4 regions of the Rhizobium fabae genome follow, and region 4 is predicted to be linked to each of the others. Evidence: predicted binding sites of a transcription regulator. Region 4 holds the regulator's gene; each other region holds the start of a gene.
The links. Region 4 encodes PhoB, which activates phosphate uptake and scavenging genes when phosphate is short. Its sites were predicted from a motif close to TGTCATNNANCTGTCAT; they were not measured.

Region 1 (7,122 bases), on a different contig from region 4:
GTTGTAGAAAGCTGCTGCACAGCCAATCCCGCGACTCCCATTTCTCATCCAGGAAAAGTTGTATTTCCCTCTCAGAATTTGAAGATAAATCGAGAGAAAACAGTATGTTGGATAATAATCGCCAGCTATGCAGCTTCTGCCGGCACCGCCTCCACATCTTTCGTTAATCACAACGTAGGCGAGTCTGGCGCGTTTACCGGTCGTTTCCATCCTGCCCGTAAAAATAGAGTCAAATTGCCTGCGTTTGAAGAAAAGGTATAAAATTGGCACACGCTCGGGTATCACCGCACGCTGCAACCTACACGTCAGGGCGGGACATCAGTCAGACCCTGGAATCCGCCCGCAGCCAGGTCGAGGAACGGTTCCTCGAAGGCGGAACGGTGCTGCTCTCGGTGATGGATGTCCTCAACCGGCTGCTGAACTCGCTCGAAAGCGTGACCAAGGCGCTCGACAACAAGGAGTCGAGTGACACCAGCGCCGATCTCCACGCCACGGTCGAGAGCCTGACGGCGCTGCCGGTCACCGAGGAAAACCGTCAGCAGGCGCTGGTCTCGCTGGCGCATACAGGCAAGGAACTGCGCAAGCATGTCGCCGACATGCAGGAGACGATGCGCTACCTCAGAACCTTCGCCGTGACCGTGAAGATCACCGGCGCCGGGCTAGCCGAATTCGCCGGCTTCGCCCAGGAAATCCTGGAGCGCATCTATTCCGGCACGGATGAAGTCAACCGTTTCGCCGCCCATCTCGACAGCCTCGAAAAGGAGGTCAAACTTGCGGCTTCCCTCGGCGCCAGCGTCTCCAGGGGATATGCCGATACCGTCCCGGCCGTTGCGGCAGCGCTCCGCGATGATGCTGCAAAGATCGCCGGGCACCGCAAGGATCTGGGCGTCATCGCCCGCGAGGTCGGTGCGATTGCCCGCGGCGTCCAGGGCAAGGTCGCCTCGACATTGTCCGCCCTGCAGATCGGCGATATCACCCGCCAGCGCATCGAGCATGTGCAGGCCACCTTTTCGTTGCTCGAAGATTTCCTTGCGGGCGAGGATGGCGCCCGGCTCGACGCGGGCGCGCGCCAGCGCCTCCAGAACGTCATTCATCATCTGACCGCGGCGCAGATGAGCGAGATGTGCGCCGATTTCCAGCGGGATTCGGAGAGCGTCGTCAAGACGATCGCAAGTTTCGACCACGACACGAGAGATATCCTCAAGCTGCGCGATCAGATGAGCGGCGAGAACGGCGAGGCCGGCGGCAACTTCATGCGCGCGCTGGAATCCAGCGTTTCGGCCGCCCACGAAATCGTCAAGCAGGTCGATACGGCAAGCCGACAGGCCGACCAGGTGAGCCAGTCGACGATCGGCACGGCCGCCAAGCTCTTCGAGGCGATCGGCAACATCCGCGCCGTCAAGACCGACATCCATTACATGGCCTTGAATACCAACCTGCGCTGCAGCCGTTTGGGCGAGGAAGGCAAGTCGATCAACGTCGTCACCGCCGAGTTGCGCATATTCGCCGGCAAGCTCGACGATTCCGCCGACGCGATCGTCAACGGCCTGCCTACGCTCGAAGCCGCAGCCGGCCGTGTCGCCCCGGCAACCGATGCCGGAGCTGGCGGCCTGGGAGAGAGCCTGACATCGGCCGTCGGCAACATTCGCTTAGCCGCCAACGTGATGGAAAACGAACTCAAGGTGCTTGCCGAAAATGGCCGCGAGGTCGCCACCAAGATCAACCTGTTGATCGGCAAGCTCGATTTCCAGCATGATCTCGGCGACGTGCTCGCCCGCTGCGCCGATGTGCTCGACGGCGTTGCCGGAGCCGAGGTTGCCGACATCTCCGATCTCACGGAGACGATCGCACCGCTCGACCGCAAGATCTTCAAACTCTACACGATGGTCCAGGAGCGCAATACCCATCGCGATATCATCCCGGCGAGCGAGGGGAGCACAGCTCCTCCCGCCGAAACGCCGAAAGCCGAAAACGACGAGGATCTTTTCGCCGACGCGCTTTTCTGATGCGCGGCGGCGCGAGCGTCGGGCAGCCTCAAGCCCGTAGGCGAGCCACGGCCTATCGCCGCCGGAACTTGTTGGCGGCGTCGATCGCAGCCTTCTGCTGATTGTCTTCGATGCCGAGATAGAAATCCTCGAGCGACGGATCGGCAAGCCCGGCACGGCGCGACAGCACATACCATTTCGCCGCCTCGATCGGGTTCGGCGGCGTGCCGATGGCATTGATGTAGAGATGGGCGAGCTTGTTCTGCGCGACGACATTGCCGCCGTTGGCGGCAAGTTTCAGCCACTCGAAACCCTTGACGTAATCCTTCGGCCCGCCGACGCCGTTGACGAGCCAGATGCCGAGATCGAGCTGGGCGGTATCGAAACCGGCGCGCGCGGCGCGCACCATCCACTCGCGGGCAAGCTGCTTCTTTTCCTCCGGCAGGTCCTTCAGTGACGCATAGATCTGCGCCACGGCATACTGCGAGTCGGCAACACCCTGCTCGGCCGATTTCTCGTAGAAGGGCAGCGCAAGCTTCAGGCCCTTCTCGCCGGGATTGTCGGCAACGAGAATCTGCGCCCAGTTGAATTCCGCCGACGAATTGCCGGCTTCGGCCGCCTTGCGCATGTAGTCGTCGGCCTTGACCTTGTCACGCTGGACGCCCTCGCCCTCCATCAGCATCAGCGCATATTTGAACATTGCCGCCGCATCGCCGCCATCGGCAGCCTTGCCGTACCAGAAGGCGGCGTTCTTCACGTCCTTCTTGACCCCCAGTCCCTGCGATAGGATTTCGCCGATCAGCGTCTGCGCTGCGGGATCGCCGAGCTGGGCGCGCGGCAGCGCCTTGTCCATGGCGGTCAGATAATAGCCGCGCTGGTAGGCGCCGTAAGCTTCGTCGATCGGCCCCTTGTAATCCTTCTCCGGCGGCAGATCCGGTAGCTTCGCTCCCATGCGGTCGAACACGCCGACACCGTCGGAGGGTTTAACACCCGGACCGGTCGGCCGGTCGGTCCGGAAGGTGGAAGCCGGCGCCGTACCCGGCTGGCTGATGACGCTGTCGGGCGCCTGTGCCAGGACGGTCTCCGGACCGGCCACAGTCAGGACCGCCATGCTGGCGAGGAAATATTTCAAAAGACGGGCGGGCGGGATCGGCATGAGCGCGATTTCAATCCTCAAACCGTGGCGCTTTTTCGTCAAGCATCGCGTTGATTTCGGCAACGACGGCGGGCGCCCGGCCGGGCTCGCCGAAGACTGCCAGCCGCAGCGCCACGAACTCCGCCCCGGTCTCCGCGACGGCAAGCGCCGACGACGGATCGGTGCCGCCCATGACAATGCACGGGATCTCGATCATCGAGGCCCACCATTCGCCGAGCGCAAGGTTCTTCGGATGAGCCTCCGGCTTGATATCGCCGTCGAGCTTGCCGAAGAAGATATAGTCCGGCCGGGCTTCGCCGATCTCCAGCGCATGATGCCGGTCAGCGGCGTTGCCGCCGCCGACGATCAGCTTCGGCGCGTGTTTCTCGATCGCTTCCGAAAGCGCCTCCGCATTGCCGGAAAGGTGCAGGCCATCGGCCTTCGCCCGGCCCGCTACTCGGCTGTCGCCGGCAATCAGTGCCGCCGCTCCGGCATCCTGGATCAGCGGCACCAGCTTCTCGGCATGTTTCTGGAAGGCGCCGTCGTCGAGCCCGTATTGCGGCACGATCACGGAGGCGACGTCGCCGCCCTTCAGTGCGTCGGCGACGATCTTTGCCCGCTCATCGGCATCGGCGATATCGGGTACGATGAGCACAAGGCGGCAGCGGTTTTCCGGTTCGGTCATGGGGTCTTTCCGTTTCCTGCGAATTCCCCCGCGAAATGGCGGATCCGCACTCGTTTTGTGTGAGTAGTTCCGTTAGAGGAGGCTTGCAAGAGGAGGACGTCGAAAGCATGCCGCAGGACTTATCATTCTATTACGCTGCCGTGCCTGCCGTTCTGCTGGTGGGCCTTGCGAAAGGCGGCATGGGCGACGCTTTGTCGCTGATCGGCCTGCCCTTCCTCGCCCTTGTCGTCTCGCCGGTCGAAGCGGCGGCTATCCTGTTGCCGATCCTGGTTTTCATGGACATGATCTCGCTCGTCATCTGGCGCAAGCATGGCGACTGGGCGACGCTGAAGATCATGCTGCCGGGCGCGATCTTCGGCATCGGGCTCGGCTGGGCGACCTCGGCGCTCGTTCCGGGCAATATGCTGCGCATCGTCATCGGCGCGGTGACCATCCTCTTCTGCCTGCGCTATTTCTGGAACAATTTCGGTCCCGGCGCGGGAAAGGTAATCCCGCCGCGCGGCCAGCGGCCGGTGGCCGCCAGCCTCTGGGGCACGTTCTCAGGCTATGGCAGCTTCGTCGCCCATGCCGGTGGTGCCCCGTTCCAGATCTATGCCCTGCCGCTCAAACTGCAGCCGCGCGAATATACCGGCACCAGCGCGCGCTTCTTCGCGATCCTCAACGCCATCAAGCTTATCCCTTATTTCGCGCTCGGCCAGCTCGACACGCAGAATCTTGCGACGTCGGCGACGCTCCTGCCCTTCGCCCCGCTCGCGACCATCGCCGGCGCCTGGTGCGTGCGCCGCATGAAGCCGGAAATATTCTATCCCTTCATGTATGCGATGGCCTTGATCGCCGCTTTCCTGATCGTGCGCGAAGGCCTTGGCTGGTAGAAGCCCTGCAGTGCCGCGTCTTTTCAGGCGCGCAAAGGACATTGCAGCAATACGCTGCAATGCACAATTTCCTTGCTGGAACGGCCGGTTTGACGTAGCGTTCCCGCCATGTCGACCACGGACCCCTTCTCTGCGATTTCCGACCCGAACCGGCGGTTTCTGCTGGAGGAATTGCGTCGCGCTCCAAGGACGGTCAACGAACTCGCCGAAGGCCTGCCCATCAGCCGTCCGGCTGTGTCGCAACACCTGAAGGCGCTGCTCGACAGCAACCTCGTCTCGGTGACCTCGGAAGGCACGAGGCGCATCTACACGGTCAACAACCGCGGCTTCGACAAGCTCAATCTATGGCTGGATCAATTCTGGGCCTGATGCATCTTCCCTAAGACCGTGGGAAGCGATGCGGATCATATGATATTTTTGAAGAGTGATGCTGCAAAAACGCCAGCCGCGATGCCGCATGCATCGGACTGGCGCATATCTGGTGTAGATCACCGGTTCTTGCTAATTCTCGGCGGAATGGATGGATTTACCTCTTCTAACGCAAGATGATCGGCCGGCGACCCTTGGGAAGATCAGTGGACGGATGACTTGAGACGCTGGATCTCGTCCTTGATGCGCAACTTGCGGCGCTTGCATTCGGCAATTTCAGTATCGGAGATTGAGGGAGCTGTTCTGAGCGCGTGCAACTCCTCCTCGAGTGCTACATGCTTTTTCTGGAGTGATTCAAGATGAGCTTGAACTGTCATTTGACCCTTCCTTCCTCTTACCCTTCCCCGGCCATCGTCGTCGGGGAACAAGGTGTCAACCGGCGGACTGTGACACATTTTTGAAGGCTTGTCGAAGGCCAAAAGATGAAGACTAGATGGCAAATTCATGATCAAGACTAACTAGCCGTTACCTGTATTTGGTGATAGGAGCTTGCGGAAATCATCGGCAGATCGGACAAGATCCGAGGACGATAACGGGGAATGCATATGGCCGATCAGGAACAGGCGGATGTCAGGCTCATGGTGGCGCGTCTGCGCCAGGAGCACGAGGATTTCGACGCCGCGATCAATGCCATGATCCAGATGGGATGCGATGCTCTGCGGATCCAGCGCATGAAGAAGAAGAAGCTCGTCATCAAGGACAAGCTCTCCAAGCTGGAAGATCAGATCATCCCTGACATCATCGCCTGAGAGGGACCGCAGCAACGATGACAGACAGACCACCCGTCGCCATCATCATGGGCAGCCAGTCCGACTGGGAGACCATGAAGAACGCCGCCGACACGCTGGAGGCGCTGGAAATTCCCTATGACGCGCGCATCATCTCGGCGCACCGCACAGTCGACCGGCTGGTCAATTTCGCCAAGGGCGCACGCGCGGAGGGCTTCAAGGTCATCATCGCCGGCGCCGGCGGCGCTGCCCACCTGCCTGGAATGACCGCCGCGCTGACGCCGCTGCCGGTGTTCGGCGTGCCGGTCCAGTCGAAAGCCCTGTCCGGCCAGGACAGCCTGCTTTCCATCGTGCAGATGCCGGCAGGCATTCCTGTGGGAACGCTCGCCATCGGCAAGGCGGGCGCGGTAAACGCCGCCCTTCTCGCCGCCGCCGTGCTCGCCCTTTCCGACGAGGAAATCGCCGACCGGCTCGATGAATGGCGCGAGCGCCAGAGTGCCAGCGTCGCCGAATACCCGATGGACGACCTATGACAGCAGCAACGATCGGCATTATCGGCGGCGGCCAGCTCGGCCGCATGCTGGCCATTGCCGCCGCCAGATTGAATTTCCGCACGATCATCCTCGAGCCGCAGGCCGACTGCCCCGCCGCCCAGCTCGCCAACCGGCAGATCGTCGCCGCCTATGACGATCCGGCGGCGCTGGCCGAACTCGCGACCGCCTGCGATCTCGTCACCTACGAATTCGAGAATGTGCCCGTCTCGGCCGCCGAGACGCTCGCCGCGCGCGTCCCCGTCTATCCGCCTGCGAAGGCGCTGGAGGCCGCCCAGGACCGGCTCGTCGAAAAACGCTTCCTCAATGGCTGCGGCATATCAACAGCCCGCTTCCATGCGGTCGACAGCCAGGCCGATCTCGAAGCCGCACTTCAGGATTTCGGCGGTCAGGGCGTGCTGAAGACCCGCCGCCTCGGCTATGACGGCAAGGGACAGAAGGTTTTCCGATCGGCAGCCGACAGTCCTGACGGCGCCTATGCTGCGCTCGGCGCCGTGCCGCTCATCCTTGAAAGCTTCGTCGCCTTCGAACGCGAAATCTCGATCATCGCCGCGCGCGCCACCGACGGTGCCGTCGTCTGTTTCGATCCTGCCGAGAATGTCCATCGCGACGGCATCCTCCACACCTCGACGGTTCCAGCCGCGATCCCCGCGGCGACGGCCGGCGCCGCGCGCCGATCGGCCGAAAAGATCCTCGCCGCGTTGAACTATGTCGGCGTCATCGGCATCGAATTCTTC
Region 2 (7,122 bases), on a different contig from region 4:
TCCTCGGCAACGTTCTCGCCGGTCTCCGGCATGGAATCGACGCCATATTGCTTCTTCATCAGCGGGTTGACGAAGCGCCAGCCGATCGTCGTGTCGTGAATTTCGGCCGCGCGCGAAAAGGCCGTCTCGGCCTTCGGCATGACGAAGGGCGCGCGCGACATGCTCTCGACGCCGCCCGCGACCATCAACTCGGCCTCGCCGGAGCGGATGGCGCGCGCCGCGGTGATGACCGCATCCATTCCGGAGCCGCAGAGCCGGTTGATCGTCGTGCCCGGAACCGTGATCGGCAGGCCGGCCAATAGGGCCGACATACGCGCAACATTGCGGTTGTCCTCGCCCGCCTGGTTGGCGCAGCCGAAGATCACGTCATCGACAGCTTCCCAATCGACGGTACCGTTTCTTTGCATCAGCGCCTTCAGCGGGATTGCGCCGAGATCATCGGCGCGCACCTGGGAGAGCGAGCCGGCGAAGCGGCCGATCGGCGTCCTGATATAGTCGCAGATAAAGGCTTCGGTCATGGCTTTTCCTCAGAGTTTGGGGACCACGAGATCGGCAACCGGCCCCTCCACATGGAGCGGTGCGCCGGTCATGGCCTGCAATTCCTGCAGCGACATCGCGGCCAACTTCTCCCGCAGGACGAAGTGTCCATCGACGATGTCGATGACGGCATGGCTCGTATAGACGCGGGTGATGCAGGCGACGCCGGTCAGCGGAAAGGTGCATTTCTCCACCAGCTTCGGTTCGCCTGTTTTGGTGACATGCTCGGTGATGACGCAGACCTGCTTGGCGCCGTGCACGAGGTCCATGGCGCCGCCGACGGCCGGCACACCTTTGCTGCCCACCCGCCAGTTGGCGAGGTCGCCATTCTCTGCGACCTGATAGGCGCCGAGGATCGCAACGTCGAGATGGCCGCCGCGCACCATGGCGAAGCTGTCGGCGTGGTGGAAGAAGGCAGCACCCGGCTTCAGCGTCACCGCCTTCTTGCCGGCATTGATCAGGTTCCAGTCTTCTTCGCCTTCAGCTGGCGGCTCGCCGAAATTCAGGATGCCGTTTTCCGTGTGGAAGATCGCTTCGCGACCGGGCGGCTGGTAGCGGGCGACCATTTCGGGAAAGCCGATGCCGAGATTGACATAGGCGCCGTCGGCGATGTCCTGCGCGGCGCGCCAGGCGATCTGCGCGTTGGAAAGCTTGATGTCTTCCCTGATATCGATGGTCATACGTAGGCCACTCCGGCTCGAATGAGCTCTTCTTCCTGCTGGGGATCGGGGACGGCGACGACATGGTCGACGAAAATACCAGGCGTCACCACGTCCTCGGGATCGATGCCGCCGGCCGGCACGATCGATGAGACCTGGGCGATCGTCTTGGCTGCCGCCATGCACATCAGCGGATTGAAGTTTCGGCCAGCCTTGTTGTAGGTGAGGTTGCCGTGGACATCACCGATCTCAGCCTTCACGATCGCGAAGTCGGCCTTCAGCCAGCGCTCCTGCACGTAATGGCGGCCATCGAATTCGGCGATGACCTTGCCTTCCGCAAGTTCGGTGCCATAGGCCGTGGGCGTGTAGAAAGCCGGAATGCCGGCCCCGCCGGCGCGGATGCGCTCGGCAAGCGTTCCCTGCGGCACCAGTTCGAGTTCGATTTCGCCTGCCAGATATTTATCCGTGAACGCGCGTGGATCCGACGATCGCGGGAACGAGCAGATCATCTTCCGAACCATGCCGGCATCGATCATTGCGGCGATGCCGATGCGCCCGTTGCCGGCATTGTTGTTGATGACCGTGAGGTTCCTGGGGCCTTTGTCGATCAGGGCATGGATCAACTCGATCGGCGCGCCCGACCCACCAAAACCACCGATCATGACCGTCGCGCCATCACCGATCTCAGAGACGGCCTCCGCCGTGCTCCCGACTGTCTTGTCCATGCGGGATCTCTCCTTGGCTATATCGTGGGGAACTGCTCATCCCTTCCTCGGGGTCAGACATAAGCCGCGGCGGGCTATGCGGCAAGAATTTTGTGCGGTATTTGACATTTGTTCACATATCGCACAAAATGGCCAGGACAGAGTGGAGATCGGACCATGCGCGAAACGGATTTCGTCAGCGGCTTCGCCCGCGGCCTGAAAGTCATCGAAGCTTTCGGCGAAACGCGGCAGCGGCTTTCCATCGCCGAGGCCTCGAAGCTGACCGAGCTCGACCGCGCCACCGTGCGCCGCTCGCTGCTGACGCTCGCAGAACTCGGTTATGCCGATTACGATGGCAAGTTCTTTACGCTGACGCCGAAGATCCTGCGGCTTGGCCATGCCTATCTCGCCGCCACGCCGCTGCCGGCGCTACTGCAGCCGCATCTCGATCTTCTCTCGGAGAAAGCCGGCCAGAGCGCCTCGGCCTCAGTGCTCGACGGCACCGAAATCGTCTATATCGCCCGCGCTTCGCAGCGCCGCGTCATGTCGATCAATCTTACCCCCGGCAGCCGCCTGCCCGCCTACTGCGCCTCGATGGGCCGCGTGCTGCTTGCGGCTCTCGCCGAGAACGAAGCGCGCGCCATCCTCGCCCGCAGCGAGCTGAAACAAAACACCCCGAAGACAAGGACCGACCCGGACGAGCTGATCGCCGAATTCCGCCGCGTCCGCGCCGAAGGTTATGCCGTCATCGACCAGGAGCTGGAGATCGGCCTCTGCTCCATCGCCGTGCCTGTCGATAACGACCGCGGCGAAACGGTCGCGGCGATCAATATCGGCGCGCCGGCCGCCCTCGTCCCGGCCGCGGAGATGAAGGAGCGGTACCTGCCGCTGCTGAAGGAAACGCAAGCCGCATTGCGGCCGCTGCTGCGCCGGTGACGACGGACTCAAGATGGAGCACTCCGGTCAGTGACAGGAGTGCTCCCAATCGTCAGTGAGTCAGGTCGAGCGAGGCCGTCAGGTCGCCCATCGGCGGCTGGCCGTTGTTGCGCAGCGCCTCGTCGCGGGCGACGATACCGGGCAAAACAGGCAGATCATAGCGCGCGGTGATCAGGCGGATGATCGAGGTCGTGTCGTATTGGGTATGATCGATCGCGCCGCCCTTGGCGAAGGGCGAGATGATGAAGGCCGGAATGCGGTTGCCCGGGCCCCAGCGGTCGGCCTTCGGCGGCGCGACGTGATCCCAGAAGCCACCATTCTCGTCATAGGTGACGATGACGAGCATATGGCCCCATTGCGGGCTCTTTTCGAGGTGGGAGACGATATCGGTAAGATGCTGGTCGCCGCTCGAAATATCGGCGTAACCGCCGTGCTCGTTGAGATTGCCCTGCGGCTTGTAGAAGGAAACGGCCGGCAGCTTACCGTCGTCGATGTCCCTCAGGAAAGCTTCGCCGGCAAGGCCGCCATCCCTGAGATGTTCGGCGCGCGCAGGCGTGCCGGGTGCGAAATTGGCGAAATAGTTGAACGGCTGGTGGTGGAACTGGAAGTTCGGCACCGGCGTGGCATTCTTGCCGTCGAGCGCCGCCTGCCAGGCGCCGCCGTACCACGCCCAGCTGACACCCTTCAGCGACAAGAGGTCGCCGATCGTGACGGCATGCTGCGGCGGCAGCGTCGTTGCGGCAGCGGGATCGGCATAGGCCGGATCGCCGTCCTTGGCCGGCGGGTTGGCGCTCGGCTCGTAGGGCGGCTGCATGGTGTTGACGGCGTAGAAGTCGGGCGTCAGCGTGCCGTCGGAGACGAATTTCGGTGCTCCTTCCAGCGCCGACTTCGGTGCGTTCTCCGCCACAACAAGCGACGTGCCATCCGCATCGACCTTGGCGATCACAGGCTTGGCCGGGCTCTTGTCGGCATCGGGATAATAGGGCGCGCAGGCGCAGACCAGCGCGAAGTGATTGAGGAACGAGCCGCCGAAGGCGCCCTGGAAGAAGTTGTCGGCAAGGACGTACTTCTTCGCGACCTGCCACATCGGCAGGATGGAGCCGTCGTAATGGCCCATGACGAGGCTGCCGGAATCGGCCCAGGCGACGAACTTGTCGTTCCTGCCGCCGTCGATCTGCATCTGCTCCTGGTAGAAACGATGCCAGAGGTCGCGGGTGATGACCGAAGGCGCCTGCGCAAAGCCCTTCGGATCATCGATCGCGAAGGCGGCGTTGGCAAGATGGGCCGATTGCGCCTCGGTGACGGCAGGCGTCACGCCCTTGGCGGTCAGGCCGCCCCAGGCCGGCGGCAGTTCGGAGAGCGGCTGGCCGTTCCGGTCGAGCTGGCGGGCCTGCTCGGCGCTGACATTGGCGAGGCCGTTGGCGCCGGGGAAACCGCCGTAGAGATTATCGAAACTGCGGTTTTCGGCATAGATGACGACGATATTGTCGATCTTGTCGTAACCGGCGGGCGCCGCATGGGCAGCCGTCGCCATGGCGAGCGGCACGATGGCCGATCCGGCGAGGCAGATGGAGTTGAGGAGTTTCAATCTTTTCACGGCTAGTAACCTCATGGCTGGGGGCGTTGGCTAGAGGGAGCGGGGAACGCTCGGGGGCGAGCCGACGCTATTCCCGCCGTCTATCAACTTTGTGACATCGCAGTTGCCGCGAGACGGCAGCGGAATAGCCGTCATCAATTTGTTGCATCGAGGTTCGATCATGGCGCAAAGCATTGCTAAGCTATTGGAATCCTTATTATGACGACAAAGATATTCTGGCTTGCGCGGTCCGGTCTGGGGATCGGCACGGCCACGGCGGCGCTCTGCCTGGCCATTCTTCCCCTGCGGCATAGCAGCGCGGCGGCCGCTGCCGGCGTGCATCCCGGGCCGATGTCGCGCACTGACGCCTTCGCTCGGGCAGAAACGCTGACCGCGCTCGGCCGCAAGATCTTCTTCGATCCCTCGCTGTCGGCCTCGGGACTCCAGGCCTGCGCCTCCTGCCATGATCCCAGTCATGCCTTCGGCCCGGCATCGGCCAAGCCGGTCGAAGTGGGCGGCGAACACATGGACCGGCCTGGTCTGCGCGCCGTTCCGACGCTGCGCTATCTGCAGGCGGTGCCATCCTTCACCGAGCATTATTATGATTCCGAGGACGAGGGTGACGAGAGCGTCGACAACGGTCCGACGGGCGGCCTGACCTGGGACGGCCGGGTCGATCACGGCGCCGATCAGGCAAAGCTCCCGCTGCTCTCGCCTTTCGAGATGGGCAACAAGGATGCCGCGGAGGTCGCAGCGAAATTGCGCAGGGCTCCCTACGCTCGGGATATCGAGGCGGCCTTCGGCGCAACCGTGTTCGACAATCCGCAGGAGGCCTTCGACGCCGCCGTCGAGGCGCTCGGTACCTTCGAACAGAGTGGTCCCGATTTCTATCCCTATTCCAGCCGCTACGACGCCTTCCTCGTCGGCAAGGCGACGCTGACCGCTCGGGAATTGCACGGACGGCAATTGTTCGAGGATCCCGCCAAGGGAAACTGTTCGAGCTGTCACCTGAGCGAACCCGCCAATGACGGAGAACCGCCGCAATTTTCCGATTTCGGTTTTCTCGGGCTCGCCGCACCACGCAACATGGCGATACCGGCCAACACCGACCCCGGCTATCATGATCTCGGCCTCTGCGGCCCTCAGCGGACTGATCTCGCCGGACACAGCGACTATTGCGGCCTGTTCCGCACGCCGACGCTGCGCAATGTCGCGCTGAAGAAGAGTTTCTTCCACAACGGCTATTTCCACTCGCTGCGCGACGTCGTCTCGTTCTACGCGACACGCGACAGCGATCCCGGCCGCTGGTATCCGAAAAATTCAGACGGCAAGGTCCGCAAATATGACGACCTGCCGCAAGCCTATTGGGACAATCTCAACCAGGATCCGCCCTTCGGCAGGAAGCCCGGCGATGCATCCGCCCTCACCGATCCCGAAATCGACGACATCGTAGCTTTCCTCGGGACGCTGACGGATGCCGACCTGCTGCTGGAGGCGAGCGGGCACTGACGCAATCGCCGAATGGGCCGAAATTTACAACGATCCCTTGCTACGCTCAGCAGTCATAGCGTCGTCTGTAGGAAGCCACCGCGACGGCTTCCTTGGCTGATCTCAACCGCGCATCACGTGATGAGTCATTTAACCTATAGTGATGGAGCCTCAATTTCCCACGGTTGGAAATGGTCTTCCACCCTAACGAAATTCTCTTGTGAGAATAATAGGTTAAACTTAATCCCTGCAGCTGAGGCCCGAAGTAAGGGCGGCAACTTTTGCATTAGAACAGGGTTGGTGGGCGCGGCCACCTTTTCATATTTCCTCGTATAGTCACGTTCAACTCTATGAACATCAGGCCAGTCGTAAACGAAGAGGCCCTTCTGTGCGAGCGCGATAAAATCATCCGGACGGGGATAGGAGATTAGAAGGTTCGCGTCAGAAATAGAGGGGAGTTCAGCTAACGACAGTTCTATATTTTCTATTGGCAAGACGGCATCCTTTAGGGCTCCCCAAGGAATGCAGCCAAATCCCGCAGTTACAAAAGCAGCAACAAATCCGTTGCTGTCACTGCCAACCCAGATACAGTCTATTTCATCCGGATATCCGATCATTGATCGTTCGCCCACCCTTCATTGTTAGCACAGACTCGCTCAGCCCAAAGGTGACGTATGTGGTAATTTCCTGTGCAGGCTGATCCGCAAAACACGCTACCTGGATGGCACGTGAATTTGAGCTGTCAGACCAACCATTCGTAGTTTCTCCTAGATACCGCTCTAGGTGTTCCGGCAAAGAATTTTTTCAAAATCAACCACTAGCAGACCCATTACAACTTATGCAGCGAAGCTCCTGCGACCGTTATATTCACGCAAGATGAAAGCTTCGCGCTTGCGCCGTTGCTCACACCGCGCCACTTGGCGTATTCAAAATTGCCGGGGCGCTGATCGCTGCGGCGAAATTCGGCGGCAGGTCACCTTCCGCACCCAAACGAAGTTAAACTAGGCCAATGAACTTTATTCCTGAGCGTCAAATTCGAGCCCTCTACGACGAACAAACGATCCGTGTATACCAGGCCTATAGCGACGAAATCGCTGACGCTGCCCTACGTCAGGGCACCTTCGTTTCGCCGCCCTTCAAGATGGATCGCATGACGTGGATAAAGCCTTCATTCCTGTGGATGATGTATCGCGCCGGATGGGGCCGAAAAGATGCCGGCCAA
Region 3 (7,122 bases), on a different contig from region 4:
GGGGCAGCGCCACAGCGACGGCAGCACCCACGGCGCCGATGAAGGTGATGGCGGGCGATCCGACGAGCAGTGTCAGCATGGTGGCAGCAATCGCGGTCTCGTTCATGTTCATGAAGAGGCCGAGCAGCGGCGAGGCGATGACCAGCGGTAGGCTGGTGGCCGTCCAGTGGGCGAAGCATTTGACCAGGACGGTAAGAACGAGCGGCGTTTCCTGCATCAGCATCAGGTCGAGCGATCCGTCGTCGCGCTCGGCCTGGAATAGACGGTCGAGGCCAAGGAGGGCGGCCAGCAGCGCGCCGATCCAGACGATGGCGGGGCCGATGCGCGAGAGCAGCTTGAGATCGGGACCGACGCCGAATGGGATGACGGCGACGATGGTCAGGAAGAAGAGGACGCCGATCAGCGCGCCGCCGCCGGCGCGGATCGAGAGTTTGAGGTCTCGGAAGAAGAGGGCGGTCATATGTGGCTGCTCTCTGCATCGACGGTGGACGGGGCACCCCCCTCTGCCCTGACGGGCATTTCCCCCACAAGGGGGGAGATCGGACAGAAGCGCCCTCTTGCCCTAATCAAACGCCGCAGATAGCCGCAGTCGCTTGGCGCGCGATCAAGATTTCGCGAAGCCGGTGCATCTTGCCGATCTCCCCCCGTGTGGGGGAGATGCCCGGCAGGGCAGAGGGGGGTAGTCACACCGAGAAACATCAACCCCATACCCCATGATCCACGCCGGCAAAGCCCGTCATCTTCAATTCCCGCGCATTCTGCAGCCCCAGCGGCTGGTGCGTCGCCGCCAGCACGATGCCGCCCTTTGTCAGATGCGCTTCGATCAATTGGGCCAGCAGCCGGTCGGCGCTGGCATCGAGTGCGGCGGTCGGTTCGTCGAGGATCCAGACGGGGCGGTGGGCGACTAGCAGTTTGGCGAAGGCTATCCGGCGTTGCTGGCCGGCGGAGAGATAGCCGAAGGGAAGGTGGGTAATTCCCGAGAGGCCGACAGCTTCGGCTGCGTCCTCGACAGAAAGACCGGCAGCGTCCGGGTTGCCGAGGAAGGACTGCCAAAAACCCAGATTCTCTACAACCGTAAGTTCATTCTTCATCGCGTTTCGATGGCCAAGGTAGTGGCTGGCCTCGCCGGGATGCCGGCCTTGCGGGCTCCCTTCGTCGCGGAAAATGACAGTACCTTTTTCCGGCCTCAGGAGGCCCGCGACGACACGCAGCAAAGTGGACTTTCCCGATCCATTTCTTCCCGTGAGGACAAGGGCCTCACCGGCTGCCAAGTGAAAGGAAATGTTAACGAAAATGAGATCCTCACCGCGCCTTGCAGCCAGATTTTCGGCGGTGAGATGCATGCTTCGGCTCTTTCTTCGTTTCGGCTTTCGGAGGGGGCAAAAAATGTCCGATTTTGACCGTGCTCGGGTATGGCAAGTTTTTAGGAAATTATCTATAAGACCTGCAACCACGCCAGCGGTCGGCGTGAATTTCATCCTTGCGCCGAACTTGGAGCGTCTCCTCCACGTGCGGACAGCGGAAATGGCCGTACCCGCATCCTGATGTGCATTAAGTGCATAGGCGTTCGCACGACTGTGTTGGCTATCAGAAACGGGGTCTCTCGTGTCTAAATCTCTTGACAGTTTCAATTGTCGTTCCACGCTTTCCGTGAACGGGAAGGACTATGTCTATTACAGCCTGCCCAAGGCTGAGGCAAACGGTCTGGCCGGCGTGTCGAAGCTTCCCTATTCGATGAAGGTGCTGCTCGAAAACCTGCTGCGCTTCGAAGACGGCCAGTCGGTCACCAGGGAGCACATCCTGGCTGTCGCCGAATGGCTGAACAATAAGGGCGCAGTCGAAAACGAAATCGCCTATCGCCCGGCGCGCGTGCTGATGCAGGACTTCACCGGCGTTCCCGCCGTCGTCGATCTTGCCGCGATGCGCGACGCGATGGTGTCGCTCGGCGGCGATCCCGAGAAGATCAATCCGCTCGTTCCCGTCGATCTCGTCATCGACCATTCCGTCATCGTCGACGAATTCGGAACGCCGCAGGCTTTTGCCAGGAATGTCGAGCTGGAATATCAGCGCAACGGCGAGCGTTACCGCTTCCTGAAGTGGGGCCAGCAGGCCTTCAAGAATTTCCGTGTCGTTCCTCCGGGCACCGGCATCTGTCATCAGGTCAATCTCGAATATCTCGGCCAGACCGTCTGGACCAAGGAAGAGGACGGCGAAACGGTCGCCTATCCGGATACCTGTGTCGGCACCGACAGCCACACGACGATGATCAACGGTCTCGGCGTTCTCGGCTGGGGCGTGGGCGGTATCGAAGCTGAGGCCGCCATGCTCGGTCAGCCGGTCTCGATGCTCCTGCCTGAAGTCATCGGCTTCAAGCTGACCGGCAAGCTGAAGGAAGGCGTCACCGCGACCGACCTCGTTCTGACCGTCGTGCAGATGCTGCGCAAGAAGGGCGTCGTTTCCAAGTTCGTCGAATTCTTCGGTCCCGGCATGGACAATATGCCGCTCGCCGACCGCGCGACGATCGGCAACATGGGCCCGGAATACGGCGCGACTTGCGGCTTCTTCCCGGTCGATGGCGAAACCATCAACTACCTCACCATGTCCGGCCGCACGCATGACCGGATCGCCCTCGTCGAAGCCTATTCGAAGGCACAGGGCATGTGGCGCGAAGGCGACGGTTCCGACCTCGTCTTTACGGACACACTGGAACTCGACCTCGGCGATGTCGTGCCGTCGATGGCTGGCCCGAAGCGCCCGGAAGGCCGCATCGCGCTCGAGAACATCGCGTCCGGTTTCGCCGGCTCGATGGATGCCGACTACAAGAAGCCCGGCCAGCTTGCCAACCGCTATGCGGTCGAAGGCACGGATTTCGATCTCGGCCATGGTGACGTCGCGATTGCCGCCATCACGTCGTGCACCAACACCTCCAATCCGTCAGTGCTAATCGCTGCCGGCCTTCTCGCCCGCAACGCCGTCGCCAAGGGCCTGAAGACCAAGCCGTGGGTCAAGACCTCGCTTGCTCCGGGATCGCAGGTGGTTGGCGAATATCTTGCCAAATCAGGCCTGCAGGCCGACCTCGACAAGCTCGGCTTCAACCTGGTCGGCTTCGGCTGCACCACCTGCATCGGCAATTCCGGCCCGCTGCCGGCGCCGATCTCGAAGACGATCAACGACAAGGGGCTCATCGTATCCGGCGTTCTCTCCGGCAACCGCAACTTCGAAGGACGTATCTCGCCTGACGTTCAGGCAAACTACCTGGCCTCCCCGCCGCTCGTCGTCGCTTATGCGCTGGCCGGCACGGTGCAGAAGGATCTCACCAAGGAGCCGATCGGCGAGGACCAGAGCGGCAACCCGGTCTATCTCAAGGATATCTGGCCGACCTCGAAGGAAGTTCAGGAATTCATCCTGAAATACGTCACCCGCGAGCTTTACGAATCCAAGTATGCCGATGTCTTCAAGGGTGACGAGAACTGGCAGGCCGTGCAGGTTCCGCCGGGCCAGACCTATGCCTGGGACGACAATTCGACCTACGTCCAGAACCCGCCGTACTTCGTCGGCATGGGCAAGAAAGGCACCGGCGTCTCCGATATCAAGGGCGCCCGCGTCCTCGGCCTGTTCGGCGACAAGATCACCACCGACCACATTTCCCCGGCCGGTTCGATCAAGGCTGCTTCGCCGGCCGGCGCCTATCTGATTGGTCACGACGTTGCCGTTGCCGACTTCAACCAGTACGGCACACGCCGCGGCAACCATGAAGTGATGATGCGCGGCACCTTCGCCAACATCCGTATCCGCAACCACATGCTCGGTCCGAACGGCAAGGAAGGCGGATACACCATCCACTACCCGTCGAAGGAAGAGACCTCGATCTACGACGCCGCCATGCAGTACAAGCAGGAAGGCGTGCCGCTCGTCATCTTCGCCGGTGTCGAATACGGCAACGGCTCTTCGCGCGACTGGGCTGCCAAAGGCACGAACCTGCTCGGCGTCAAGGCTGTCATCGCCCAGTCCTTCGAGCGTATCCATCGATCGAACCTGGTCGGCATGGGCATCATCCCCTTCGTCTTCGAAGAGGGCACGACCTGGCAGAGCCTCGGCCTCAAGGGCGATGAACTCGTCACCATCGAGGGCCTGGAAAAGATCAAGCCGCGCGAGAGGAAGATCGCCAAGATCACTTATGGCGACGGCTCCGTGAAGGAAGTTCCACTGCTGTCGCGCGTCGATACGCTCGATGAGGTGGTCTACCTCAACAATGGCGGCATCCTGCAGACGGTTCTGCGCGATCTCGCTGCCTGATTCTTAAGAAACGTGACTGATAATGGCCGCCGGAGAGCAGTTTCCGGCGGCTTTTCTTTGCGGCGACGGTATTCGATCGGGTTCACGATGATTTGTTTTATGTAGGTTCCGGCCGAGCTAAGTCTCACCCGTTCGTGACTTTTCGTTTGGACCCGGAAGGATTATTCGTACGTGCATATCTCAGAGCCTCCGGTTCAAACACGCTGTCGGCGCTGAAAAGAGGTGCAGCTGAATGTCCCCCCGTTTTCTGATTCCGTTGATCGCCGGCATTGTTCTCGCAGGCCCCTTGCAGGCCGAAGACGGCACGCCGAAAGGCGTCGTCGAACTCTTCACGGCGCAAGGCTGCTCTTCCTGTCCTCCCGCTGATGCCGCCTTCCGCAAGCTGGTGAGCCAGGGCGATGTCATCGCGCTCGCCTATCACGTCGATTACTGGAATTATCTCGGCTGGGCCGATACGCTGAGCTCCAAGGAAAATACCGAGCGGCAGTACGGCTATGCCAGGACGATGGGCCGCAGCAATGTTTACACGCCGCAGGCGATCGTCAACGGACGCGGCCATCTGGCAGGCTCCGATCTCAACGGGATCAATAGCAGGATCGACACCTACAGCAGCGAAGGCAATGGGTTGACCATTCCCATCAGCGCATCGATGCGCGGCGACGAGCTTGAGATCAAGATCGGCGCGGGGCAGGGCAAGGCCAATGTCGTGATGGTCTATTTCGACAAGGAAAAGACCATCGACGTCGAAAAGGGCGAGAACAGCGGCAAGAAGCTCTCTTATCTCCACAGCGTCACCAATGTCGAAACCGTCGGCATGTGGGATGGCAAGGCGACCAGCCTGACGCTGCCGGCGAGCGTTTTGCAGCGGCCGCAGCTCGAGGGCTGCGCAATCCTGCTGCAGTCGGCGACCGCGGATGGTGATCCGGCGGCGATCCTCGGCGCAACCGTGGTGATGGCGGGAAAAAATATATGAGATTTCATCCTGTTACGGATGAAGTACCGGGCGGCCCGGCCGAGCGTATTCGGGGCTGGGGTTAAGGTCGATACGCTCCGCCGGGCCCTTTGGCGCGCTGGCGCCAAACCGGGATGCATAATTCTCCTGCAAATGAGGCGCTGTTTTGACTGAAATGCGGCACCACACAGAAAGGTCGACTCTGTCTAGCGCATCGTAGCTTCCGAAAGTCGGCGCCGACTTTCGGAAGACACGATGCGAGGATTGAAAGGGCTACGGTGTTCCTGCGCCTCTGAAGAGACGGCGCTGTGGTGCGGCTGAATGTGACGGGCGGCGCTCTTGCAATTTGCGGCGGCTCGGGCAAACTGTCACTCTCCTGTCACAAGCGGAGGCCCTGGGAGACTGATGACAGATCAGCCGGATTTGCGACACGGCGAAAGCCGCTCCGTCGACAATAGTTCCTCAGTCGTCGTCGATCTCAAGGAATACAGACAAAGCAAGGACTCGGTTCCGGTGACCTTCCACCGGCGCGAGCTGGACGCGATCCTCTGGATCTACGGCCGCATGGTCGGTGAGGGCGAGTGGCGCGACTACGCCATCGATCACCTGAAGGACAAGGCGGTGTTTTCCGTCTTCAAGCGCTCCGGCGAAATGCCGCTCTTTCGCATCGAGAAGAACCCGAAGCTCGCCGCCAAGCAGGGCGCCTATTCCGTCATCAACGTCAACGGCGTGATCCTCAAGCGTGGACACGAGCTGAACCAGGTCCTCAAGGTTTTCGACAAGGTCCTCAAGCTCGTGGACAAATAAGCTGTCTCAACCGGCAAACAGCGTGCCGGGATAGCTGGACGGATCGGGATCCGTCGCCATGCCCTCGCCGAGGGTGCGCTGCATGAGCATCGTGTCGAGCCAGCGGCCCTGCTTGTAGCCGGTGCCTTTCATCAGGCCGACCTCCAAAAAGCCTGCCTTGAGATGAAGCGCGATCGAGGCGGGGCTTGCGCCGCCGACGACGGCCACCATCTGACGAAAACCAAGGGCAGTGCAACGATCGATCAGTTCGGCGAGCAGCACTTTGCCGATGCCGTGTCCGCGCGCTTCAGGCGCCAGATAAATCGAATCCTCGACCATCCAGCGATAGGCAGGACGGGTGCGAAAGGCCGAGGCGTAGGCGTAGCCGAGCAGGGTTCCATCCGCATCGGTTGCGGCAATATAGGGATACTGCTGGCTGACGATCGCCGCAAAGCGCTGCATCATCTCGGCCTCGGAGGGCGGGACGATCTCATAGCTTGCAACGCCGTTCAGGACGGAATCGCGATAGATCTCGGCAATGGCGGGGATATCGGCTTGCGAGGCATCACGCAGAAGGAAGGACATTTCGGCGACTGGGTCCATCGGGAGAGCAAGATCTTCCTAAAATCATTCCCGGGAAATCGGCGCAACAAAAAAGGCGGCCGAAGCCGCCTTTTCGATCTCAGTCTGCCCTGCTTATTTACGGTTGCCCATGAACTGCAGCAGGAACATGAAGAGGTTGATGAAGTCGAGATAGAGCGTCAGAGCACCCATGATCGCCTTGCGGCCGGCGACTTCAGAAGCGTCACCGTCGAAATACAATTCCTTGATTCGCTGCGTATCGTAGGCGGTGAGGCCTGCGAAGATCAGCACGCCGATCACCGAGATCGCGAACTGGAGGGCTGACGAAGCCAGGAAGATGTTGACAAGCGAAGCGATGATCACGCCGAACAGACCCATGATCAGGAACGAGCCCATCGCCGACAGGTCACGCTTCGTGCTGTAACCGTAGAGCGACAGCGCGCCGAAAGAGGCGGCGGTTACGAAGAAGGTCTGGGTGATGCTCGACTGCGTATAGACCAGAAAGA
Region 4 (7,122 bases):
AAGGGTGTGCCGCTCGCCGGTCAGCCGCAGCCTTACATGGTTGATGCCGCCAAGAAGCTCAACGCCATGAGCATGACGAGCCGTCTCGCTATGACGGTGATCGTCCTCGCTCTCGCCATTGCCGGCGCCTTCTATGCGCTGCGCGCCATTGCTCCGCGTTTCCGCGCCCGCAACCGTGTCGAGCGCGTCATGCTCTGGGGCCTGCTGCTCGCCTCGTCGATCGCCATCCTGACGACGATAGGCATCGTGCTTTCGATGCTGTCGGAAGCCGCGCGTTTCTTTGCGGTCGTTCCGGCCGTCGATTTCTTCTTCGGCACCGTCTGGGATCCGCGCTTCGCCGGCGCCGGCGGCTCGTCCTTCGGCCAGTTCGGCCTCATCCCGCTGCTGCTCGGCACGCTCTATATCGGTCTGGTCGCCATGCTGGTTGCCGTGCCGGTCGGTCTCTTCGCCGCCATCTACATGGCCGAATACGCCTCGCCGAAGGTGCGCGCGATTTCAAAGCCGTTGCTCGAAGTGCTCGCCGGCATTCCGACGATCGTCTACGGCTTCTTTGCGCTCGTTACCGTCGGCCCGTTCCTGCGCGATTTCTCCGCCCAGATCAGCGGCCTGCTCTCCGGCAGCTACACCAACTTCATTCAGGCGCAGAGCGTTCTGACGGCCGGCATCGTCATGGGCATCATGCTGATCCCTTACGTGTCTTCGCTGTCGGACGATATCATCACCGCCGTGCCGCGGGCGCTGCGTGACGGTTCGCTCGGTCTCGGTGCCACGCGCTCGGAAACCATCAAGAAAGTGGTTCTGCCCGCAGCCCTTCCAGGCATCGTCGGCGCATTGCTGATGACCGCCTCGCGCGCCATCGGTGAAACCATGATCGTCGTGCTGGCCGCCGGTGTGGCCGCCCGCATCCAGATCAATCCCTTCGAGCCGATGACGACGGTGACCGTCAAGATCGTCAACCAGCTGACCGGCGACCTTGAGTTCACCTCGCCGCAGACGCTGGTTGCCTTCGCCCTTGGCATCACGCTGTTCTGCATCACGCTTTGCCTCAACATCTATGCGCTCTACATCGTGCGCAAATACCGGGAGCAGTACGAATGACGGATATTGTTTCTCCCGCCGGCGTCACCGTTTCCAAAGCGCCTGCGCGCCGCGATATCGGCATCAAGCGCCGTTACGCCGCCGAACGCCGGTTCCAGGCCTATGGCATCGCCGCCATCACCTTCGGTCTGGTCTTCCTCTTCATCCTGCTGTGGACGGTGATCGGCAAAGGCTACACCGCCTTCCAGCAGACCGCGATCACTCTGCCGATCGAGTTTGTTGAGAAGACGATCGACCCGGACAACAAGCGCGCCACCGACCCTTCGGTTCTGGTCGCCGCCAACTATCCGGTTCTCCTGCGTGACTCGATCGTCAAGCAGCTGAACATCAATGCTTCGAGCCGTCCCGATGTGCGCGATGCGACCGCCATGCTCTCCAAGGGTGCGCCGATCCAGCTGCGCGACATGGTCGTTGCCGATCCTTCGATCATCGGCAAGACGGTCAACGTCACGGTGCTCGCCGACGCCAATGTCGACAGTGCCAACAAGGGCCAGATCGACCTTTCGGTCGATGAGAAGAACCGCAAGGTCAACGACAAGCAGGTTGCCTGGATGAACGAGCTGAAGGCGAGCGGCGCTCTCCACAAGCAGTTCAACACCGGCCTCTTCGTCAACGGCAATTCCAGCCGTCCGGAGGCCGCGGGCCTCGGCGTCGCCCTGATCGGCTCGCTCTACCTGATGCTGATCGTGCTCGTGCTTGCCCTGCCGATCGGCGTCGCCGCCTCGATCTATCTCGAGGAGTTCGCGCCGAAGAACAAGCTGACGGACCTGATCGAGGTCAACATCAACAACCTCGCCGCTGTTCCCTCTATCGTTTACGGTCTGCTCGGTCTTTCCGTCTTCATCAACTTCGTCGGCCTGCCGCGCTCGGCTTCGCTGGTCGGCGGTCTGGTGCTGACGCTGATGACCCTGCCGACGATCATCATCGCGACACGCGCCGCCCTCCGCGCTGTGCCGCCGTCGATCCGCGCTGCAGCGCTCGGCCTCGGCGCCTCGAAGATGCAGATGGTGTTCCACCATGTTCTGCCGCTCGCCATGCCCGGTATCCTCACCGGCACGATCATCGGCCTGGCGCACGCGCTCGGCGAGACCGCGCCGCTGCTCCTCATCGGTATGGTCGCCTTCGTCGCCAATGCACCCGCGACGCCGCTCGAACCCTCGACGGCCCTGCCCGTGCAGGTCTATATGTGGGCAAACGAGGCCGAACGTGCCTTCGTGGAGCGTACTTCGGGTGCCATCATCGTCCTGCTCCTGTTCCTGATCGTCATGAACATGGGCGCCATCCTCTTGCGTCGTCGCTTCGAGCGCCGCTGGTAAACGGAGTTAAACATCATGAACATGTTGACGGAAGCAGCAGTTGAAAAGGCGCTGGATCAGAAGATGAGCAACGTCCCGTATAAGATGATCGGACAGGATGTCTCGGTTTACTACGGCGAGAAGCGCGCGCTTTTCGATGTGAACCTGAACATCCGCGAAAACACCGTAACCGCGCTGATCGGCCCCTCGGGCTGTGGCAAGTCGACCTTCCTGCGGAGCCTCAACCGCATGAACGATACGATCGACGGCTGCCGCGTCACCGGCAAGATCACGCTCGACACCGACGATATCTATGATCCCGATATCGACGTCGTCGAACTTCGCGCCCGCGTCGGCATGGTCTTCCAGAAGCCGAACCCGTTCCCGAAGACGATCTATGAAAACGTCTCCTACGGCCCGCGCATCCACGGCCTTGCCAAGTCGAAGGCCGATCTCGACCAGATCGTCGAGACCAGCCTGCAGCGTGCCGGCCTCTGGAACGAAGTCAAGGACCGCGTGCACGAATCCGGCACCGGCCTCTCCGGCGGTCAGCAGCAGCGCCTCTGCATTGCCCGCGCCGTCGCTGTCAGCCCCGAAGTCATCCTGATGGACGAGCCCTGCTCGGCGCTCGACCCGATCGCCACCGCCAAGGTTGAGGAACTGATCCACGAACTGCGCGAGAACTACACGATCGTCATCGTCACCCACTCCATGCAGCAGGCCGCGCGTGTCTCGCAGCGCACCGCCATGTTCCACCTCGGCAACCTCGTCGAGGAGAACGACACCGACAAGATGTTCACCAATCCCGACGATCCGCGCACCCAGGACTACATCATGGGTCGCTTCGGCTGATTTTGGCGACAGCAAGCCTTCCCGTTATTCGAGGATAAAGCCCCATGGCATCGACACATATTTTTTCTGCCTATGATGATGATCTGAAGTTCCTGTCCAGGCGGATTTCCGAGATGGGCGGCCTGGCCGAGCAGATGGTCAGCGAATCCGTCCGGGCGCTGGTCAACGGCGATACCGCGCTGGCGCAGAAGGTCATCTCCGACGATGTGATCCTCGATCACGCCGAACGCGAAATCGGCGACAAGGCGATCGTCACCATCGCCCGCCGTCAGCCGATGGCCTCGGACCTGCGTGAAATCATGGGTTCGATCCGGATCGCCGCCGATCTCGAACGTGTCGGCGATCTCGGCAAGAACACCGCCAAGCGCGTCATCGCCGTGCAGAGCACCGGCGTTCCCCGCAAGCTCGCCCGCGGTCTCGAGCATCTCTCCGAACTGGCGCTCGTCCAGCTCAAGGAAGTGCTCGATGTCTACACCAATCGCTCCGCCGACAAGGCGAACGCGATCCGCGAACGCGACAACGAGATCGACGCGATGTACACCTCGCTGTTCCGCGAACTCCTGACCTACATGATGGAAGATCCGCGCAACATTACGAGCTGCACGCATCTCCTCTTCTGTGCCAAAAACATCGAGCGCATTGGCGACCACGCCACCAACATCGCCGAGACGATCTTCTACATGGCGACAGGTGCGCAGCCGGAAGGCGATCGTCCAAAGGACGACAGCGCCAACACCGTTGGCGCTGTGACGGAATAACGGTTCCGGACCTGCCGATTGCGTGCGCGCCCATCCGGGCGCGCAAAGAGGTCGCAGCCACTTTCTGATTTTGCGCAAGATCCCGTGCTTAAATCACCCCCGGTTTAAGGATCGTGCGCGAGGAGACCAACACGCATGATCCCGAGAGTTGCAGTTGTTGAAGACGAGGAAGCCCTCAGCGTGCTTCTTCGCTACAATCTCGAAGCAGAAGGCTTCGAGGTCGATACCATCCTTCGTGGCGACGAGGCCGAAATCAGGCTTCAGGAGCGCACGCCCGATCTTCTCATCCTCGATTGGATGCTGCCCGGCGTCTCCGGCATCGAGCTCTGCCGGCGCCTGCGCATGCGGCCGGAAACCGAGCGCCTGCCGATCATCATGCTGACGGCGCGCGGCGAAGAGAGCGAGCGCGTGCGCGGGCTTTCGACGGGTGCCGACGATTACGTCGTCAAGCCCTTCTCGACGCCCGAGCTCGTCGCCCGCGTCAAGGCGATGCTGCGCCGCGCCCGTCCGGAAGTTCTGTCCACGGTGCTGAAATGCGGCGATATCGAACTCGACCGCGAAACCCATCGCGTCCATCGCAAGAGCCGCGAAGTCCGCCTCGGCCCCACGGAATTCCGCCTGCTGGAATTCCTGATGTCGTCGCCGGGCCGGGTTTTCTCCCGCTCGCAGCTTCTGGACGGCGTCTGGGGTCACGATATCTACGTCGACGAGCGCACCGTTGATGTCCATGTCGGCCGCTTGCGCAAGGCGCTGAACTTTTCCAACATGCAGGACGTCATCCGCACCGTCCGCGGCGCCGGTTATTCGATGGAAGCCTGACGGCTTCCATTCCAATCGCATAAAAAAACGGGCCGCTTGGCCCGTTTCTCATGTGACAATGTTCGCTCGCTTAGCTGATGCGCGCGGCCGCCCTGCGGCGCTCATTGACCGGCTGGTAGGCCAGCTTCTGGTGATAGCCGCAATAGGGCGAATTGTCCGGGGATTCGCAGCCGCAGAAGTGGAAGTCGTCCTTCAGCGGATCGCCGACCGGCCACTTGCAGGTGCGTTCGGTGAGTTCCGTCAGGCCGAGGCGGCGGGAAATCGGCACGACCACGTTGCCGGCCGGCACGTATTCCATTTCCTCGATCGTTTCGATCTCGATCTCTTCCTTCAGCATCGTTGCGCCCTGCTGGCGGGTAACGGTGCGGGTAGCGATGCGCGAGGCATAGTTCGGTGCGCGCGGCGCCGATGTCGCGCGCTTGGGCGTTCGCGCCGTGGTGGCCGTGCCGCCGGCCTTGGCGCGGCCGGGAAGGCTGAGCCTGTGCACCTTGCCGATGACCGCGTTTCTGCTGACCCCGCCGAGCTGCGCAGCGATCTGGCTGGCGCTCAGTCCTTCGGCCCAAAGCTTCTTGAGTTTCTCGACCCGCTCGTCTGTCCAGTTCATGCCCTGTCTCCACCTTTTGCGTTGGTGATGGCAGAATCCCTCACCGTTGTCCCGGAAGTCTCCGAAACAAGAAACGCCTGATCAATTTTGGTGACTAGTTCCGCCGCATGCAGTCTAGTAATTGAACTTTAACCTAGTGTGAGGCTGACTCCGTGACAAGAGTCGCATGAATCCGGATGAATCGAATTCGGAGTTTTCCCCAACTTGCTGCCCCTGCGTGTCATTTCTGCAATAATGCCTGTTGAAGGTCGAAAATGCCGCTGTACAAGCTTGCTGCATACGCTAAGGGCGCAGTTTTGTTGACATTGCAGCGCGAAAAGGAAATAGTGCCACTCGCCGCCGCAAGGCGGCATTTTTGATTTTTCGGACCTGGTTTCCTTAGCCGGAGTCCAGCGCCTTGATAACATTGACGGGAGATCGCGCTATGGCTGAAGCCGCGCCGCTTTATGACACCTATTCTCGTGCCCCGCTGCGGTTCGAGCGAGGCGAGGGCGTGTGGCTGATCACCGAAAGCGGCGAGCGATATCTCGATTTCGGCGCCGGCGTTGCCGTCACCTCAGTCGGCCATAGCAACCCGCATGTGGTCAATGCGCTGAAGGAGCAGGCCGACAAGGTCTGGCACCTCTCGAACATTTATGAAATTCCCGGCCAGGAGCGCCTGGCAAAGCGCCTGACGGATGCTACCTTCGCAGACAAGGTGTTCTTTACCAACTCGGGCGCGGAAGCGCTGGAATGCGCGATCAAGACGGCGCGTCGCTACCAGTATTCCAAGGGCCATCCCGAGCGTTTCCATATCATCACCTTTGAAGGCGCCTTCCACGGGCGGACGCTGGCGACGATCGCTGCCGGCGGCCAGGAAAAATATCTCGAAGGCTTCGGCCCCAAGGCGCCGGGCTTCGACCAGGTGCCGTTCGGCGACATCGAAGCTGTCCGCGCCGCGGTCACCGATGCCACGGCCGCAATTCTCATCGAGCCGGTGCAGGGCGAGGGCGGCGTCCGTCCCGCCACCACCGAATTCATGAAGGCGCTTCGCCAAATCTGTGACGAGAAGGGCCTGCTGCTGATCCTCGACGAGGTTCAGACCGGCGTTGGCCGTACCGGCAAGCTCTTCGCCCATGAATGGTCGGGTATCACCCCCGATATCATGGCTGTCGCCAAGGGCATCGGCGGCGGTTTCCCGCTCGGCGCCTGCCTTGCCACCGCCGAGGCCGCCTCCGGCATGAAGGCCGGCACGCATGGTTCGACTTATGGCGGCAATCCGCTCGCCATGGCCGTCGGCAGTGCCGTGCTCGACATCATCCTCGCCGAAGGCTTCCTCCAGCAGGTGTGTGACGTCGCGCTGGTCTTCCGCCAGGGTCTCGCCTCGTTGAAGGATCGTTATCCCGACGTGATCGAGGATATCAGAGGCGAGGGGCTTCTGCTCGGCATCAAGGCTGCTATTCCTTCCGCCGAACTGCTGCAGGCGATCCGCGCCGCCCATCTGCTCGGCGTGCCCGCCGGGGATAACGTCATCCGCCTTCTCCCCCCGCTCGTCGTCACCGCCGAGGAGGCCCGCGAGGGCCTCGTCCGCATCGAGCGCGCCGCCGAGAGCATTCGCGCCTCCAAGGTCAAGAAGACGGCTTGAACGGATTGCCGCCTACGGGCGCACGACAGGTAAGAACACGATATGGCTCCTAAACATTTCCTCGACCTTTCG

Region 1: EFB14_RS16310 (YdcH family protein) is a predicted target of PhoB. The motif match lies at 5,529-5,545, and genes of this name have one in related genera.
Region 2: EFB14_RS06955 (acid phosphatase) is a predicted target of PhoB. The motif match lies at 4,563-4,579, and genes of this name have one in related genera.
Region 3: EFB14_RS17960 (DUF2794 domain-containing protein) is a predicted target of PhoB. The motif match lies at 5,615-5,631, and genes of this name have one in related genera.

The regions. Positions count from the first base shown of each region.
Region 1 covers NZ_ML133651.1:147,680-154,801, forward strand. Annotated here, with positions in the region: gene EFB14_RS16285 (chemotaxis protein) at 264-2,006, shown strand; gene EFB14_RS16290 (tetratricopeptide repeat protein) at 2,059-3,141, opposite strand; gene EFB14_RS16295 (thiamine phosphate synthase) at 3,152-3,805, opposite strand; gene EFB14_RS16300 (sulfite exporter TauE/SafE family protein) at 3,913-4,677, shown strand; gene EFB14_RS16305 (ArsR/SmtB family transcription factor) at 4,786-5,046, shown strand; gene EFB14_RS16310 (YdcH family protein) at 5,250-5,423, opposite strand; gene EFB14_RS16315 (YdcH family protein) at 5,652-5,855, shown strand; gene purE (5-(carboxyamino)imidazole ribonucleotide mutase) at 5,873-6,367, shown strand; gene EFB14_RS16325 (5-(carboxyamino)imidazole ribonucleotide synthase) at 6,364-7,122, shown strand, end outside.
Region 2 covers NZ_ML133647.1:225,433-232,554, reverse strand. Annotated here, with positions in the region: gene pcaF (3-oxoadipyl-CoA thiolase) at 1-518, opposite strand, end outside; gene EFB14_RS06970 (CoA transferase subunit B) at 528-1,217, opposite strand; gene EFB14_RS06965 (3-oxoacid CoA-transferase subunit A) at 1,214-1,921, opposite strand; gene EFB14_RS06960 (IclR family transcriptional regulator) at 2,078-2,836, shown strand; gene EFB14_RS06955 (acid phosphatase) at 2,889-4,433, opposite strand; gene EFB14_RS06950 (cytochrome-c peroxidase) at 4,632-5,921, shown strand; gene EFB14_RS06945 (hypothetical protein) at 6,056-6,517, opposite strand; gene EFB14_RS06940 (DUF4291 domain-containing protein) at 6,910-7,122, shown strand, end outside.
Region 3 covers NZ_ML133652.1:136,173-143,294, forward strand. Annotated here, with positions in the region: gene ccmB (heme exporter protein CcmB) at 1-460, opposite strand, end outside; gene ccmA (heme ABC exporter ATP-binding protein CcmA) at 699-1,343, opposite strand; gene acnA (aconitate hydratase AcnA) at 1,606-4,296, shown strand; gene EFB14_RS17955 (DUF1223 domain-containing protein) at 4,529-5,269, shown strand; gene EFB14_RS17960 (DUF2794 domain-containing protein) at 5,654-6,055, shown strand; gene EFB14_RS17965 (GNAT family N-acetyltransferase) at 6,062-6,619, opposite strand; gene EFB14_RS17970 (Bax inhibitor-1/YccA family protein) at 6,731-7,122, opposite strand, start outside.
Region 4 covers NZ_ML133649.1:180,898-188,019, reverse strand. Annotated here, with positions in the region: gene pstC (phosphate ABC transporter permease subunit PstC) at 1-1,098, shown strand, start outside; gene pstA (phosphate ABC transporter permease PstA) at 1,095-2,414, shown strand; gene pstB (phosphate ABC transporter ATP-binding protein PstB) at 2,430-3,245, shown strand; gene phoU (phosphate signaling complex protein PhoU) at 3,290-4,003, shown strand; gene phoB (phosphate regulon transcriptional regulator PhoB) at 4,139-4,822, shown strand; gene EFB14_RS12120 (GcrA family cell cycle regulator) at 4,893-5,426, opposite strand; gene EFB14_RS12115 (aspartate aminotransferase family protein) at 5,851-7,050, shown strand; gene argF (ornithine carbamoyltransferase) at 7,093-7,122, shown strand, end outside.